4 regions of the Enterobacter sp. UPMP2060 genome follow, and region 1 is predicted to be linked to each of the others. Evidence: predicted binding sites of a transcription regulator. Region 1 holds the regulator's gene; each other region holds the start of a gene.
The links. The regulator PurR, encoded in region 1, represses purine synthesis genes. The targets are predictions, from matches to a motif close to CANGCAAACGTTTGCNTG.
Positions count from the first base shown of each region.

Region 2: the regulator PurR is predicted to act here: its motif matches at 1,362-1,379, upstream of gcvT (glycine cleavage system aminomethyltransferase GcvT).
Region 3: the regulator PurR is predicted to act here: its motif matches at 1,498-1,515, upstream of purT (formate-dependent phosphoribosylglycinamide formyltransferase).
Region 4: the regulator PurR is predicted to act here: its motif matches at 1,827-1,844, upstream of tusA (sulfurtransferase TusA).

Region 1 covers NZ_JBSKJQ010000001.1:753,274-756,580, reverse strand. The annotation lists gene ACWKXN_RS03740 (MFS transporter) at 1-926, opposite strand, end outside; gene cydH (cytochrome bd-I oxidase subunit CydH) at 1,090-1,179, opposite strand; gene purR (HTH-type transcriptional repressor PurR) at 1,477-2,502, shown strand; gene punR (DNA-binding transcriptional activator PunR) at 2,520-3,307, opposite strand, start outside.
Region 2 covers NZ_JBSKJQ010000009.1:145,059-148,365, reverse strand. The annotation lists gene gcvH (glycine cleavage system protein GcvH) at 1-185, opposite strand, end outside; gene gcvT (glycine cleavage system aminomethyltransferase GcvT) at 209-1,303, opposite strand; gene ubiI (FAD-dependent 2-octaprenylphenol hydroxylase) at 1,701-2,903, opposite strand; gene ubiH (2-octaprenyl-6-methoxyphenyl hydroxylase) at 2,916-3,307, opposite strand, start outside.
Region 3 covers NZ_JBSKJQ010000002.1:713,614-716,920, reverse strand. The annotation lists gene ptrB (oligopeptidase B) at 1-645, opposite strand, end outside; gene ACWKXN_RS08830 (tellurite resistance TerB family protein) at 731-1,378, opposite strand; gene purT (formate-dependent phosphoribosylglycinamide formyltransferase) at 1,549-2,727, shown strand; gene kdgA (bifunctional 4-hydroxy-2-oxoglutarate aldolase/2-dehydro-3-deoxy-phosphogluconate aldolase) at 2,769-3,307, opposite strand, start outside.
Region 4 covers NZ_JBSKJQ010000008.1:83,335-86,641, forward strand. The annotation lists gene asd (aspartate-semialdehyde dehydrogenase) at 1-687, opposite strand, end outside; gene yhgN (NAAT family transporter YhgN) at 867-1,460, shown strand; gene tusA (sulfurtransferase TusA) at 1,525-1,767, opposite strand; gene ACWKXN_RS16195 (7-cyano-7-deazaguanine/7-aminomethyl-7-deazaguanine transporter) at 1,935-2,600, shown strand; gene ACWKXN_RS16200 (DcrB family lipoprotein) at 2,673-3,230, shown strand; gene ACWKXN_RS16205 (MFS transporter) at 3,235-3,307, opposite strand, start outside.

The DNA of each region.
Region 1 (3,307 bases):
GGCACCACGGCGAAAGTGGCGGCTCCCCAGACGACCATCGCAACCGCGGCCCCAAACTCATTACGCGCCAGCCATGGAATGGCAACCATGATGACAATCAGCAGGGTTAAGAAGCCCTTCAGCGTCCCGCTCACGGAACGGTCGGCAAATTTCCCGCCGAGATAGTTGCCAATCGAGAAGCCCACGCCAATCAGCACCAGCATCGCGGTAACGAAGAGAGGCGTTGCGTGGGTGATATCGTGCAGTACCGGTGAAATATAGGTGTAGAGGGTAAACATCGCCCCTGCCCCCAGCACGGTGGTGAGCAGCGCGGAGAGCACCTGCGGGCGCATCAGCACCGCCAGCTCTTTACGCACTTCCGGACGTTCTCCGGCATTGCCTTTCGGCAGGGAGAAGAACAGCGCCACCATTGCAACCACGCCCAGCCCGGCCGTCGCCAGGAAAGACATACGCCAGCCGATCGCTTCTCCCAGCCAGGTTGCCGCAGGCACCCCGCCGATATTGGCAATCGTCAGCCCCATAAACATGGTTGCCACGGCGCTCGCCTGCTTGTGTTTTGGCACCACGCTGGCAGCCACGACCGACCCCAGCCCAAAGAACGCGCCGTGGTTAAGGCTGGTCAGAATGCGCGACAGCATCAATGTGGTGTAGTCCGGCGAAATGGCCGAAAGCACGTTGCCCAGGGTGAAAATCGCCATCAGGAAAATCAGCGCATTGCGGCGCGCGCGGTGCGAAAGAAGAAGGGTCATCAGCGGCGCCCCTACCATCACGCCGATAGCGTAGGCGCTGATTAACATCCCTGCCGCAGGGATAGAGACATCTACGCCCCGGGCAATAACAGGAAGTAACCCCATTGGGGAGAATTCAGTGGTGCCAATCCCAAAAGCGCCAATCGCCAGGGCCAGCAGGGGAAAATTGATTTTCATGCGTCAACTCCGGATGCCGTGTCATGTGGTGACACAGAACAAAGAAGCAGAAAGCATAACATCAATCACAAAAAATGAGAAGTTAACAAAATGGCAAAAGATTTTTGCCAGAGAAGTAACAATCCGGGGAGTCGGGAGGGAGAAGGCTCTCCCTCCGCGTAAATCAGTGCAGCGCAGCCGTCAGACCGGCCGCAACAATCAGAGCCAGCACAACAATGGTGGTGAACAGCGAAAACTTAAGATCGGAACTCATCAATTTTTCTCCTTTTAATCCCCACACGAAAAGTGAGCTTGCTCATTTTTGCACAGATTACGTCAAAAATCTTCCTGGATTTATACTGATAACCACTTTACCTCTTCCCCTTTTCATCAAGATAGGACAAAATTCCACGCTAAATTTATTAGCGTACCGGCCATTGACCCCCTCCTGACGTCCCGTGTCGTTTTCCCGGCGTGCCGCAATTCAAGATTGCGAGATAAGGGTGAGAGAAGGCAAACGTTTACCTTCAAGTTTTTCAGGAGCTTAGGATATGGTCTGGAGTGACATTTAATGGCAACAATTAAAGACGTAGCAAAACGCGCAAACGTTTCCACTACAACCGTATCACATGTAATTAACAAAACCCGCTTTGTGGCGGAAGAGACGCGCAACGCCGTCTGGGCAGCGATCAAAGAGCTGCACTATTCGCCAAGTGCGGTTGCGCGTAGCCTCAAGGTTAATCACACCAAGTCCATTGGATTGCTGGCGACCAGCAGTGAAGCGGCCTATTTTGCCGAGATCATTGAAGCGGTCGAAAAGAACTGCTTCCAGAAAGGCTATACCCTGATTCTGGGCAACGCGTGGAACAGCATTGAAAAACAGCGCGCCTACCTGTCGATGATGGCGCAAAAGCGCGTTGATGGCCTGCTGGTGATGTGTTCCGAGTACCCGGAATCCGTGTTGTCGATGCTGGAAGAGTATCGCCATATTCCGATGGTGGTGATGGATTGGGGCGAAGCGCGCGCAGACTTTACCGATTCCGTTATCGATAACGCCTTTGAAGGCGGCTATATGGCCGGTCGTTATCTGATCGAACGCGGTCACCGCGAGATTGGCGTGATCCCCGGTCCGCTGGAGCGCAACACCGGCGCGGGCCGTCTGGCCGGTTTTATGAAAGCGATGGAAGAAGCGTTGATCAACGTGCCGGAAAACTGGATTGTGCAGGGCGACTTTGAGCCGGAATCGGGCTACCGCGCGATGCAGCAGATCGTCTCCCAGCCGCACCGTCCGACCGCCGTGTTCTGCGGGGGCGACATCATGGCCATGGGCGCGCTCTGCGCTGCCGACGAGCTGGGCCTGCGCGTACCGCAGGATATTTCCGTGATCGGCTATGACAACGTGCGTAACGCGCGTTTCTTCACCCCGGCGCTGACCACCATTCACCAGCCGAAAGATTCGCTGGGCGAAACGGCCTTCAATATGCTGATGGACAGGATCGTCAACAAGCGCGAAGAGTCGCAGTCTATTGAAGTTCACCCGCGTCTTATCGAACGCCGTTCCGTTGCGGATGGTCCGTTCCGCGACTACCGTCGTTAATCGCTTTACGGGGCCAGCTATGCTGGCTCCCGTAACCATTCCCGGTTCAGCGTTTCGCTGTCTCCCAGATAATCCAGCAGCCAGGCCATCGCAGGCGAGACGTCATTTTGCTGCCAGGTGAGGCAGCAGGCCGCATCCGGGAACGGATTCTCCAGCGTCAGCTCAACCCACTCTCCGGTATCGATGCGCGGACGCGCGAAATGAACGGGCACCATCGCGACGCACAGCCCGGCGCTGAGGCACGTCGCCGACGATTCCCAGTCAGGGGCCACCACCCGCCGCTGGTTGTCCAGAAGCCAGGTGATACGCTTGGGCAATGAACGGGACGTATCCTCCAGCACCAGCGACGGCCAGTTGCGCAGCGTGTCATCGCTGAGCGGCCCTTCCATCGCCGCCAGCGGATGATCGCTTGCCACCACGCATTTCCAGCTCAGCATCCCCATATCGCGAAAAGCGTAACGTCCCCCGACCGGGATCGCCTGCGTGGCCCCAATCGCCATCTCTGCCCTGCCGTCCGCCAGCGCATCCCAGACGCCGTTAAACACCTCCTGCGAGACCCGCAGCTCGACGTCAGAAAAATGACGGTAGAAATCGACGATCATCTGCCGGGTGCGTTCCGGCTTAACGATATTATCCACCGCGATGGAAAGGTGTCCCCGCCAGCCGTTAGCGATCTGCTGACACTGTTCGCGGGTGATCTGCATTTTTTTGATAACAGAACGCCCTTCCTTCAAAAACCACGCGCCTGCGGGCGTTAATTCCACATCACGATGCCGCCGTTCAAACAGCGGAACCGCCAGCCACT
Region 2 (3,307 bases), on a different contig from region 1:
TCCGCCACGGCGCAGTCGTCGCCCGCGCTAACGGTCGTGCCCACGTCAGGCAGGTCAACAAACACCATGTCGCCCAGCAGCTCTTGCGCGTGCTCGGTGATCCCTACGGTGTAAGTGCCGTCCGCCTCTTTGCGCAGCCACTCGTGTTCTTTGCTGTATTTCAGTTCTGCTGGCACATTGCTCATTGAAGTTCTCCTGATAAAAATGATTAGGCGACCGGCTTACCGGCGCGAACAAAAATCGGTTTGGTCACGTTGACCGGCATTTCGCGGTTGCGGATTTGCACCACCGCCGTTTCGCCAATGCCCGCCGGCACGCGTGCCAGTGCAATACTGTAGCCCAGCGTCGGGGAGAAGGTACCGCTGGTGATCACGCCTTCGCGAGGATTGCCGTCGGCATCGGTAAAGCGCACCGGCAGTTCACCGCGCAGCACGCCCTTCTCGGTCATCACCAGACCCACCAGCTGTTCAGTGCCCTTCTCACGCTGCATCTCCAGCGCTTCACGGCCAATAAAGTCACGGTCAGCCGGTTCCCATGCGATGGTCCAGCCCATGTTGGCGGCCAGCGGAGAAACGCCTTCATCCATCTCCTGACCGTAGAGGTTCATCCCCGCTTCCAGACGCAGCGTATCGCGCGCGCCCAGACCCGCAGGCTTCACGCCCGCTTCCACCAGCGCGCACCAGAAATCAGCGGCCTTCTCGTTCGGCATCGCAATTTCGTAGCCCGCTTCACCGGTGTAGCCGGTGGTGGCGATAAACAGATCGCCCGCCTGCACGCCGAAGAACGGCTTCATGCCTTCGGTTGCTTTGCGCTGCTCGTCGTTAAACAGAGATGCGGCTTTCGCCTGCGCGTTCGGCCCCTGCACGGCGATCAGCGACAGATCGTCACGGACGGTGATGTCGATGGCATAAGGTTCGGCGTGTTGGGTGATCCAGGAGAGGTCTTTTTCGCGGGTGGCGGAGTTGACAACGAGGCGGAAGAAATCTTCAGTGAAGTAATAGACGATAAGGTCATCAATCACGCCGCCCGAGGCGTTCAGCATGCCGGTATAGAGCGCTTTACCCGGCGTTTTCAGTTTGGCGACGTCGTTTGCCAGCAGATAACGCAAAAACTCCCGGGTGCGGCTACCGCGCAGATCGACAATCGTCATGTGGGACACGTCGAACATACCGGCATCGGTGCGCACCGCGTGGTGCTCATCAATCTGCGAGCCGTAGTGCAGCGGCATCATCCAGCCATGGAAGTCCACCATGCGGGCGCCGCATAACACGTGTTGTTCGTACAAAGGAGTCTGTTGAGCCATCTTGTCCTCGTTGAAAAATTCACCGTGAAACCCGGTATCGGCCCCGTCACCTGGCGCCGACGCAAACGTTCTCTTTTACCCGAACTTACCACCGAAACCGGCGGTTAACCATAAGGTAAAACGGGTCATCACATTAGCTTATGACCAAAAAATGCTAAAAAGCCTACAGAGTTATTCACTGGAAAAATGCGATTAACCCCACACAAAATTAACAATGATCTAACAGGATTTAGCACATGGTGATATTTCATGCGGAAAAACGGGCCGAATTTCCGTAACATAAAATCCCGTAGATTAGATTTTCTAATGCGAAAAATGACGTGAAATTAGAATATTTCAAACGAGGGAATTTCCCCGGCGCAGAGGCCGGGAAAATAAAGTGTGACAGGGGTCTAAATTAACGTAGCCAGTCCGGCAGGTCGTTAAGACCCATCGCCTGACGGAGGAGTTGAGGTTTGACGCCAGGAAGCGTATCGGCCAGTTTAAGACCAATATCGCGCAGCAGTTTTTTCGCCGGATTTGCGCCGGCAAACAGCTCGCGGAAGCCCTGCATGCCCGCCAGCATCATCGCCGCACTGTGCTTGCGGCTGCGCTCGTAGCGACGCAGGTAAAGATGCTGACCGATATCTTTGCCTTCGCGATGCAGGCGACGCAGTTCCTCAACCAGCTCCGCCGCGTCCATAAAGCCAAGGTTGACGCCCTGCCCGGCCAGCGGATGAATGGTATGAGCCGCATCCCCCACCAGCGCCAGACGGTGCGCGGCAAACTGACGCGCGTAGCGGCCGGTTAACGGGAACACCTGCCGCTCGCTTTCAAGGGTGCACAAGCCAAGGCGGTTATCAAACGCCATGCACAGCGCCTGGTTAAAGGCATCCGGCGTCGCCTCCTGCATCAGCTGGGCTTTTTCAGGCACCAGGGACCAGACAATCGAGCACAGGTGCGGATCGGCAAGCGGCAGGAACGCCAGAATGCCGTCGTTGTGGAAAATCTGCCGCGCCACGCCGCCGTGCGGCTCCTCGGTACGGATCGTCGCCACCAGAGCGTGATGACGATAGTCCCAGAAGGTCAGCGGGATATCGGCTTTATTCCGCAGCCAGGAGTTCGCACCGTCAGCACCGACCACCAGACGCGCGGTCAGCATGTCGCCGCTCTGTAAGGTGATAAACGCCTCGTTTTCACCCCACGCCACCTGCTGGATCTGCGCAGGCGCAATCAGCGTCACGTCGCTGCACTGCTGCGCTTTCTGCCACAGCGCGTGGTGGATCACCGCGTTTTCGACGATATGACCCAGATGGCTGTAACCCATGCTTTCATCATCAAAAGCAATATGACCAAAGCTGTCTTTATCCCACACTTCCATGCCGTGATAGCAGCTGGCGCGCTGCGCCACAATATCTGCCCAGACGCCAAGGTGCGTCAGCAATTTCTCGCTGGCGGCATTGATCGCCGAGACGCGGAGTTCCGGCGGGGCATCTGGTGCAACGGGCTGAGGCTGCTTTTGCTCCAGCACCGCCACGCGCAGGCCGCTGCCCTGTAAACCACAGGCCAGAGCCAGTCCGACCATACCGCCGCCAACGATGGCGACATCAACATTTTGCACGGTGATAACTCCTTAACGCGCGACCCAACCAAGAGTCCGCTGCGCCAGCACGTCACGTGCCGGAATGAATAATTCCATCGCCATTAGCCCGAGGTTGCGACCCGCAACCAGCGGTGCCCAGCGATTGGCAAAAAGATGGACTAAGCCGTCGGTGACGCCAATCGTCGCCTCTTTATCCGCCTGGCGGCGCTTCTGGTAATGGCTGAGCACCGAATAAGCGCCACAGTCTTTTTGTTCGCCCCATGCCTGAGACAGGGTTTCCGCCAGGCTCATAACATCCCGCAGGCCAAGGTTGAACCCCTGCCCCGCGATGGGGTGTAGCGTCTGCGCGGCATTACCGACAAGCGCCAGACGATGCGAGATGGACTGAGAGGCAGTAGTCAGCGAAAGCGGGTAAACCGCCC
Region 3 (3,307 bases), on a different contig from region 1:
CAGCTCGTCGTCAGCGGAGTCTGTTCCCACGGTATGTCGCCACACCTGGTAAGGCAGCAGCGTCGACACGTGCTTTTTAACGTAGTAAACCGTCTCGGAATCATTCGCCCAGACAAAATCCGGGGAGACGTTTTCCAGCATTTCCGGATACCAGTTGCCGGTCTCCAGATTGCGAAACCGCAGGCCGTACTGGCGGCGGGAGAGATAATCCTCCGCCAGCGCCATCACCGCGTTGTCAGGGGAAATGGACATGCCGCCCAGGGTATAAAACTCGCTGTGGGCGGCGCGCTGGTTGGCATCCAGCAGAATATCCCACTCATCCCATTCGGCGCTTAACACCGACTGACGCTGGTAGATGGGATACTCATTGCCGGGCTCGTAAATATGGCGATAGCGATAGCCGTTTTTGGTCCAGGGCGCGGAGATATCGCGCTGGGGAATACGCTGCACCATTTCATTCAGGAGCTGGTCCTGAAGCGTCTGCTGGCTGGACATGACCTTGCGGCCATAGTCGTTTTCCTCGTGCAGGTAGTCGAGTACCTCTGGCCGGGAGCGCGAATCGTCCCGCAGCCAGTAATAGTTGTCTATACGCGTATCGCCATGCGTGGTGATCGCATAAGGAGTACGTCGGGCTTTCGGTGGCATGTCATCATTCTTTTAAGATTTACACCCTATAAGGTTGGCAAAACCCACGCATGATGCAAGCGAAACAGCGTCGCGACGGCGACGACTATCCCTGTAACGCCTGTTTTTGCTCCCGGATATCCCGCTCAATGCCCTCGCGCACGTCCTGAGGGATCTTTAACGCATCGCCCAGGGCGTTAAGGTAGCTCCGCTCCATAAAATGATCGATATCGATGGCTGCGCAGCTGAGGAAATAGAGCTCCAGCGCCTCTTCCTCATTTTTCACACTTTGGGCAAGACGCTGCGGCTCGAGCGGCTGTTCTATCGCCTGCGCCACCAGCACTCTTCCCTTCTCTTCAACGCCGGCTTCGCGCAGCTGCTGCTCGATCGCCGCTCGTTCCTTATCGTCAATATGCCCGTCGCTTTTCGCGGCAAAAACCAGCGCAAGAATGAGCCGTTCGGTACGCAGATCCAGCGGCGAGGTGTGCTCGCCGTAATGCGGTTCATCGCTGTGCGCGGTCCGTATTCTGTCCTTGTATTTATCCCACAGCACGGTGCCCGCGATGGCGCCGCCGCCGGCCAGCAGCGCGCCTGTACCATACTTTGCCAGCAGCTTACGTGAGGATTTATTCGCGACAAGCAGGCCTGCCAGCCCGCCGAGCGCCCCGGGTACCAGCAGTTTGCTGAGGTCCCGCTCGCCAGACGATGTTTTCTGCCCTAACAGGGATTGCAATTGATTTAACCAGCCAGACATGGTTTCCCTCACTTAACGGTGAACATGTTTCACAGCGTAAGCGAGCAGGCGTCAGGAAATGTCTGGTCGGGCTAAAGATGCGCAAATTTCTGTCCCCTCGCTTAGCCGTGCACAAGACAGACGCAAACGTTTTCGTTTATACTGCGCGCAACTTTTTCAGGGGGATTGTTATGATTCGTTTAGGAACTGCGCTGCGACCTGCGGCGACGCGAGTGATGCTGTTGGGATCGGGCGAGCTGGGGAAAGAGGTCGCCATTGAGTGCCAGCGTTTAGGTGTGGAAGTTATTGCCGTAGACCGTTACGCCGACGCACCCGCCATGCACGTCGCCCATCGTTCTTATGTGATTAACATGCTGGATGGCGATGCCCTTCGCGAACTGATTACGCGCGAAAAACCCGATTTTGTCGTGCCGGAAATTGAGGCCATCGCCACCGATACGCTGATCGCCCTGGAGCAGGAAGGCCAGCGCGTGGTGCCCTGTGCGAAAGCCGCAAAGCTGACCATGAACCGCGAAGGCATTCGTCGCCTGGCGGCGGAAGAGCTGGGATTGCCCACCTCGAGCTACCGTTTTGCTGGCGATAAGGCCGCGTTTCTGCAGGCCGTCGAGGAAATTGGCTACCCGTGCATCGTTAAGCCGGTGATGAGCTCCTCCGGAAAAGGACAGAGCTTTATTCGCGACAGCGGCACCCTGGATAACGCGTGGGATTATGCCCAGCAGGGCGGCCGTGCCGGAGCCGGTCGCGTGATCGTCGAAGGCGTCGTGAAGTTTGATTTCGAAATCACCCTGCTGACCGTCAGCGCCGTTGACGGCGTCCATTTCTGCGACCCGATTGGTCACCGTCAGGAAGATGGCGATTACCGCGAATCCTGGCAGCCGCAGCAGATGAGCGCCCTGGCGCTGGAGCGTGCTCAGGAGATCGCTCGTAAAACCGTCCTGGCGCTGGGCGGCTATGGCCTGTTCGGCGTGGAGCTGTTTGTATGCGGTGATGAGGTGATTTTCAGCGAAGTCTCCCCTCGCCCGCATGACACCGGCATGGTCACGCTGATTTCGCAGGATCTCTCCGAGTTCGCCCTGCACGTGCGCGCCTTCCTCGGCCTGCCCGTCGGCGGTGTTCGTCAGTATGGCCCTGCCGCCTCGGCGGTGATCCTGCCGCAGTTAACCAGCCAGAACGTCACGTTTGATAACGTCGACGGGGCGGTGGGCGCAGGATTGCAGGTACGCCTGTTCGGCAAGCCGGAGATCGACGGAACTCGCCGTCTTGGCGTGGCATTAGCCACCGGGGATAACGTTGACGACGCCGTGGCGAGAGCGAAAGCGGCCGCTGCGAGCGTCAAGGTTGCAGGATAAAAAAACGGGCCGTAAGGCCCGTTTTTCATGCGGCGAGTGGCTTACTGCTTCGCGCCTTCAACCGCTTCACGAGCCAGTTTGGTGATGCGATCCCAGTCGCCCGCTTCCAGCACATCCGCCGGAACCAGCCATGAACCGCCGATGCACAGCACGCTTTTCAGCGCCAGGTAGTCACGGTAGTTGGCAGGAGAGATACCGCCCGTCGGACAGAAGCGTACCTGAGAGAAAGGACCCGCAATCGCCTGCAGCGCTTTGGTGCCGCCGTTCGCTTCAGCCGGGAAGAATTTGAACTCTTTCAGACCGTAGTCCATGCCCAGCATCAGTTCAGAGACGGTGCTGATGCCCGGGATCAGAGGAATGGTACCTTCGGTGGCGGCTTTCAGCAGCGGCTCGGTCAGGCCAGGGCTGATGGCGAACTGCGCGCCCGCTTCGGTCACTTCCGCCAGCTGCTGCGCGTTGAGAACGGTACCCGCACCGATGATGGCGTCAGGCACTTCTTTCGCGATAGCGCGGATAGCATCCATCGCGCAGGCGGTGCGCAGGGTCACTTCCAGAACGCGAACGCCACCCGCAACCAGCG
Region 4 (3,307 bases), on a different contig from region 1:
CCATGGGATCAGACCACCGGCCAGCGGTACGCCGAAGTTGTCCACCGGCAGCTCGCCGCTGCGGGTCAGCTGAGTGACCTTACGTTCGATATCGAGGATCGCGGACGCCGGGTTTGCCAGCTCGGTCGCGACGCTGTGGTGCAGCTGGCCCATCTGGGTCAGCAGCTCGCGCATGTGGCGCGCGCCGCCGCCGGACGCCGCCTGGTAGGTCGCCACGGAGACCCACTCAACCAGATCCTGCGCGAACAGGCCGCCGAGGGACATCAGCATCAGGCTGACGGTGCAGTTACCGCCGACAAAGGTTTTCACGCCGTTGTTCAGGCCGTCGGTGATGACGCCCTGGTTCACCGGGTCGAGAATGATGATGGCATCGTCTTTCATGCGCAGCGAAGAGGCCGCGTCAATCCAGTAGCCCTGCCAGCCGCTTTCACGCAGCTTTGGATAGATTTCGTTGGTATAATCGCCGCCCTGGCACGTCACAATAATGTCGAGTGCCTTCAGCGCTTCCAGATCGTAAGCATCCTGCAACGTGCCTGTGGTACCACCAAAGGACGGAGCAGCCTGGCCGAGCTGGGAAGTGGAGAAGAAGACCGGGCGGATAGCGTCGAAATCGCGCTCTTCAACCATGCGTTGCATGAGTACAGAGCCGACCATACCGCGCCAGCCGATAAAACCAACGTTTTTCATAGCATTTTTTTCCTGCTGAGGGTGTGTGCTGATTGTGCAAGCCAGTATTGAACTGGGATATGCTTCACATTACAAAATGCTGCCAAAGTCGCAAGCGAAATTAATCGATGATTGCCCGGCAATCAGAAAAAGCGCTAATCATCGGAATAACACTACTAAGTATCAGGGATAATTTAAAGATGAGTGAAATCATTTCCGCGGCGGTTTTATTGATCCTGATTATGGATCCACTGGGAAACCTGCCTATCTTCATGTCGGTGCTGAAGCACACCGAGCCGAAGCGCCGCCGCGCGATCATGATCCGCGAGCTGCTCATCGCCCTGCTGGTGATGTTTATCTTCCTGTTTGCCGGTGAAAAAATTCTCGCGTTCCTGAACCTGCGCGCCGAAACCGTGTCGATTTCCGGCGGGATTATTCTGTTCCTGATTGCCATTAAGATGATTTTCCCAAGCGCGGAAGGCAGCAGCAGCGGCCTGCCTGCGGGTGAAGAGCCGTTTATCGTGCCGCTGGCGATTCCACTCGTCGCCGGGCCGACCATTCTGGCCACGCTGATGCTTCTGTCGCACCAGTATCCGAATCAGATGAGCCATCTGGTGATTGCCCTGCTGATCGCCTGGGGTGGGACGTTTATCATCCTGCTGCAGTCGTCGCTGTTCCTGCGCCTGCTGGGTGAGAAAGGGGTGAACGCGCTGGAGCGCCTGATGGGGCTGATTCTGGTGATGATGGCAACGCAGATGTTCCTGGACGGGATCCGCGCGTGGATGAAAGGATGACGTTCTCCCTCTCCCCGTGGGAGAGGGCCGGGGTGAGGGCATCAGGCCGCAGAGGACAGCCCATCTAACCCTTACGAATCAAATACCGGTACGGCAGCGCTTCGGTCTGCTGTGCCACCAGCTCATGCTCCATAAAGGTACAAAAACCGGGAATATCGCGGGTCGTGGCCGGGTCGTCGGCAATAATCAACAGCGTTTCACCGGTCTGCATGTTGCGCACGGTTTTGCGTACCATCATTACCGGTTCCGGGCAGCGAAGGCCCTGGGCATCAAGAGTGTGGTCTGGGCTGGAAAACAGGTCGGTCATGGTCTTCTCGGTCTGGTAAAAACGGCTGTAGTTTACGCCCGGTTGCGATCAATGCAAACCAGGTTAACGATTGCGTAAAAACTAACCATTGCAATGTCCTGCCAAAGCAGTATCATGCTGCGGTTTTTATTGGGTTCCCTCACCCCAACGTATAAAAAGGTCACAATATGACGTCGTTTTCTGAATCACAGCGCGTAAAAGCGTTGTTCTGGCTTTCGCTTTTCCATTTGCTGGTGATCACCTCCAGCAACTATCTGGTGCAGCTCCCAATCTCCATCTTTGGTTTTCATACCACCTGGGGCGCATTCAGCTTCCCGTTTATTTTCCTCGCGACGGATTTGACCGTGCGTATCTTTGGCGCACCGCTGGCTCGCCGTATTATTTTTTCGGTCATGCTCCCGGCGCTGTTCATCTCGTACGTGGTTTCGTCACTGTTTTATATGGGAAGCTGGCAGGGCTTTGAGGCATTAACCCACTTCAACCTGTTTGTTGCCCGTATCGCCGCGGCAAGCTTTATGGCCTACGCGCTGGGGCAGATCCTCGACGTGCATGTGTTTAACCGCCTGCGTCAGAATCATCGCTGGTGGATGGCGCCAACCGCCTCCACGCTGTTCGGTAACGTGAGCGATACGCTGGCCTTCTTCTTCATCGCCTTCTGGCGCAGCCCGGATGCGTTCATGGCCGAACACTGGATGGAAATCGCGCTGGTGGACTACTGCTTCAAGGTCCTTATCAGCATTGTGTTCTTCCTGCCGATGTACGGCGTGCTGCTCAATATGCTGCTGAAAAGACTGGCAGATAAATCTGAAATCACGGCATTGCAGGCTGGTTAAGGGTTCGCTTTATCAGTTGTGATAAGATGAGCGAATGAGCCGTTATGGCCGTTTATCGAAAGGAAGAAGTCAATGCGCAATCTGGTTAAATATGTCGGGATTGGCCTGCTGGTTGTGGGTCTTGCAGCCTGTGATAACAGCGACACGAAAACGCCTGCTCAGGGCGCATCCGCAGAGAGCAACGCGACCGGCCAGCCGGTGAATCTGATGGATGGCAAACTCAGCTTCTCTCTGCCAGCCGATATGACCGATCAGAGCGGCAAGCTGGGCACCCAGGCGAATAACATGCACGTTTACTCCGACGCAACCGGGCAGAAAGCGGTCATTGTGATTGTGGGCGACGACACCAGCGAAGACCTGGCCGTCCTGTCCAAACGTCTGGAAGATCAGCAGCGCGGCCGCGACCCGCAGCTGCAGGTCGTGACCAATAAATCCATCGAGCTGAAAGGCCACACGCTGCAACAGCTCGACAGCATCATCTCTGCAAAAGGCCAGACCGCCTACTCTTCTGTGGTGCTGGGCAAGGTTGATAACAAACTGCTGACCCTGCAGATCACCCTGCCAGCGGAAGATCAGCAGAAAGCGCAGACGGCTGCTGAAAACATCATTAACACCATCGTGATCCAGTAACGCTTCACGACGATGACGTGGCCTCCGGTGCCTGCACCGGGGGCCATTTTTTTAGCCGCCACGTCAGCAGCAGCGCA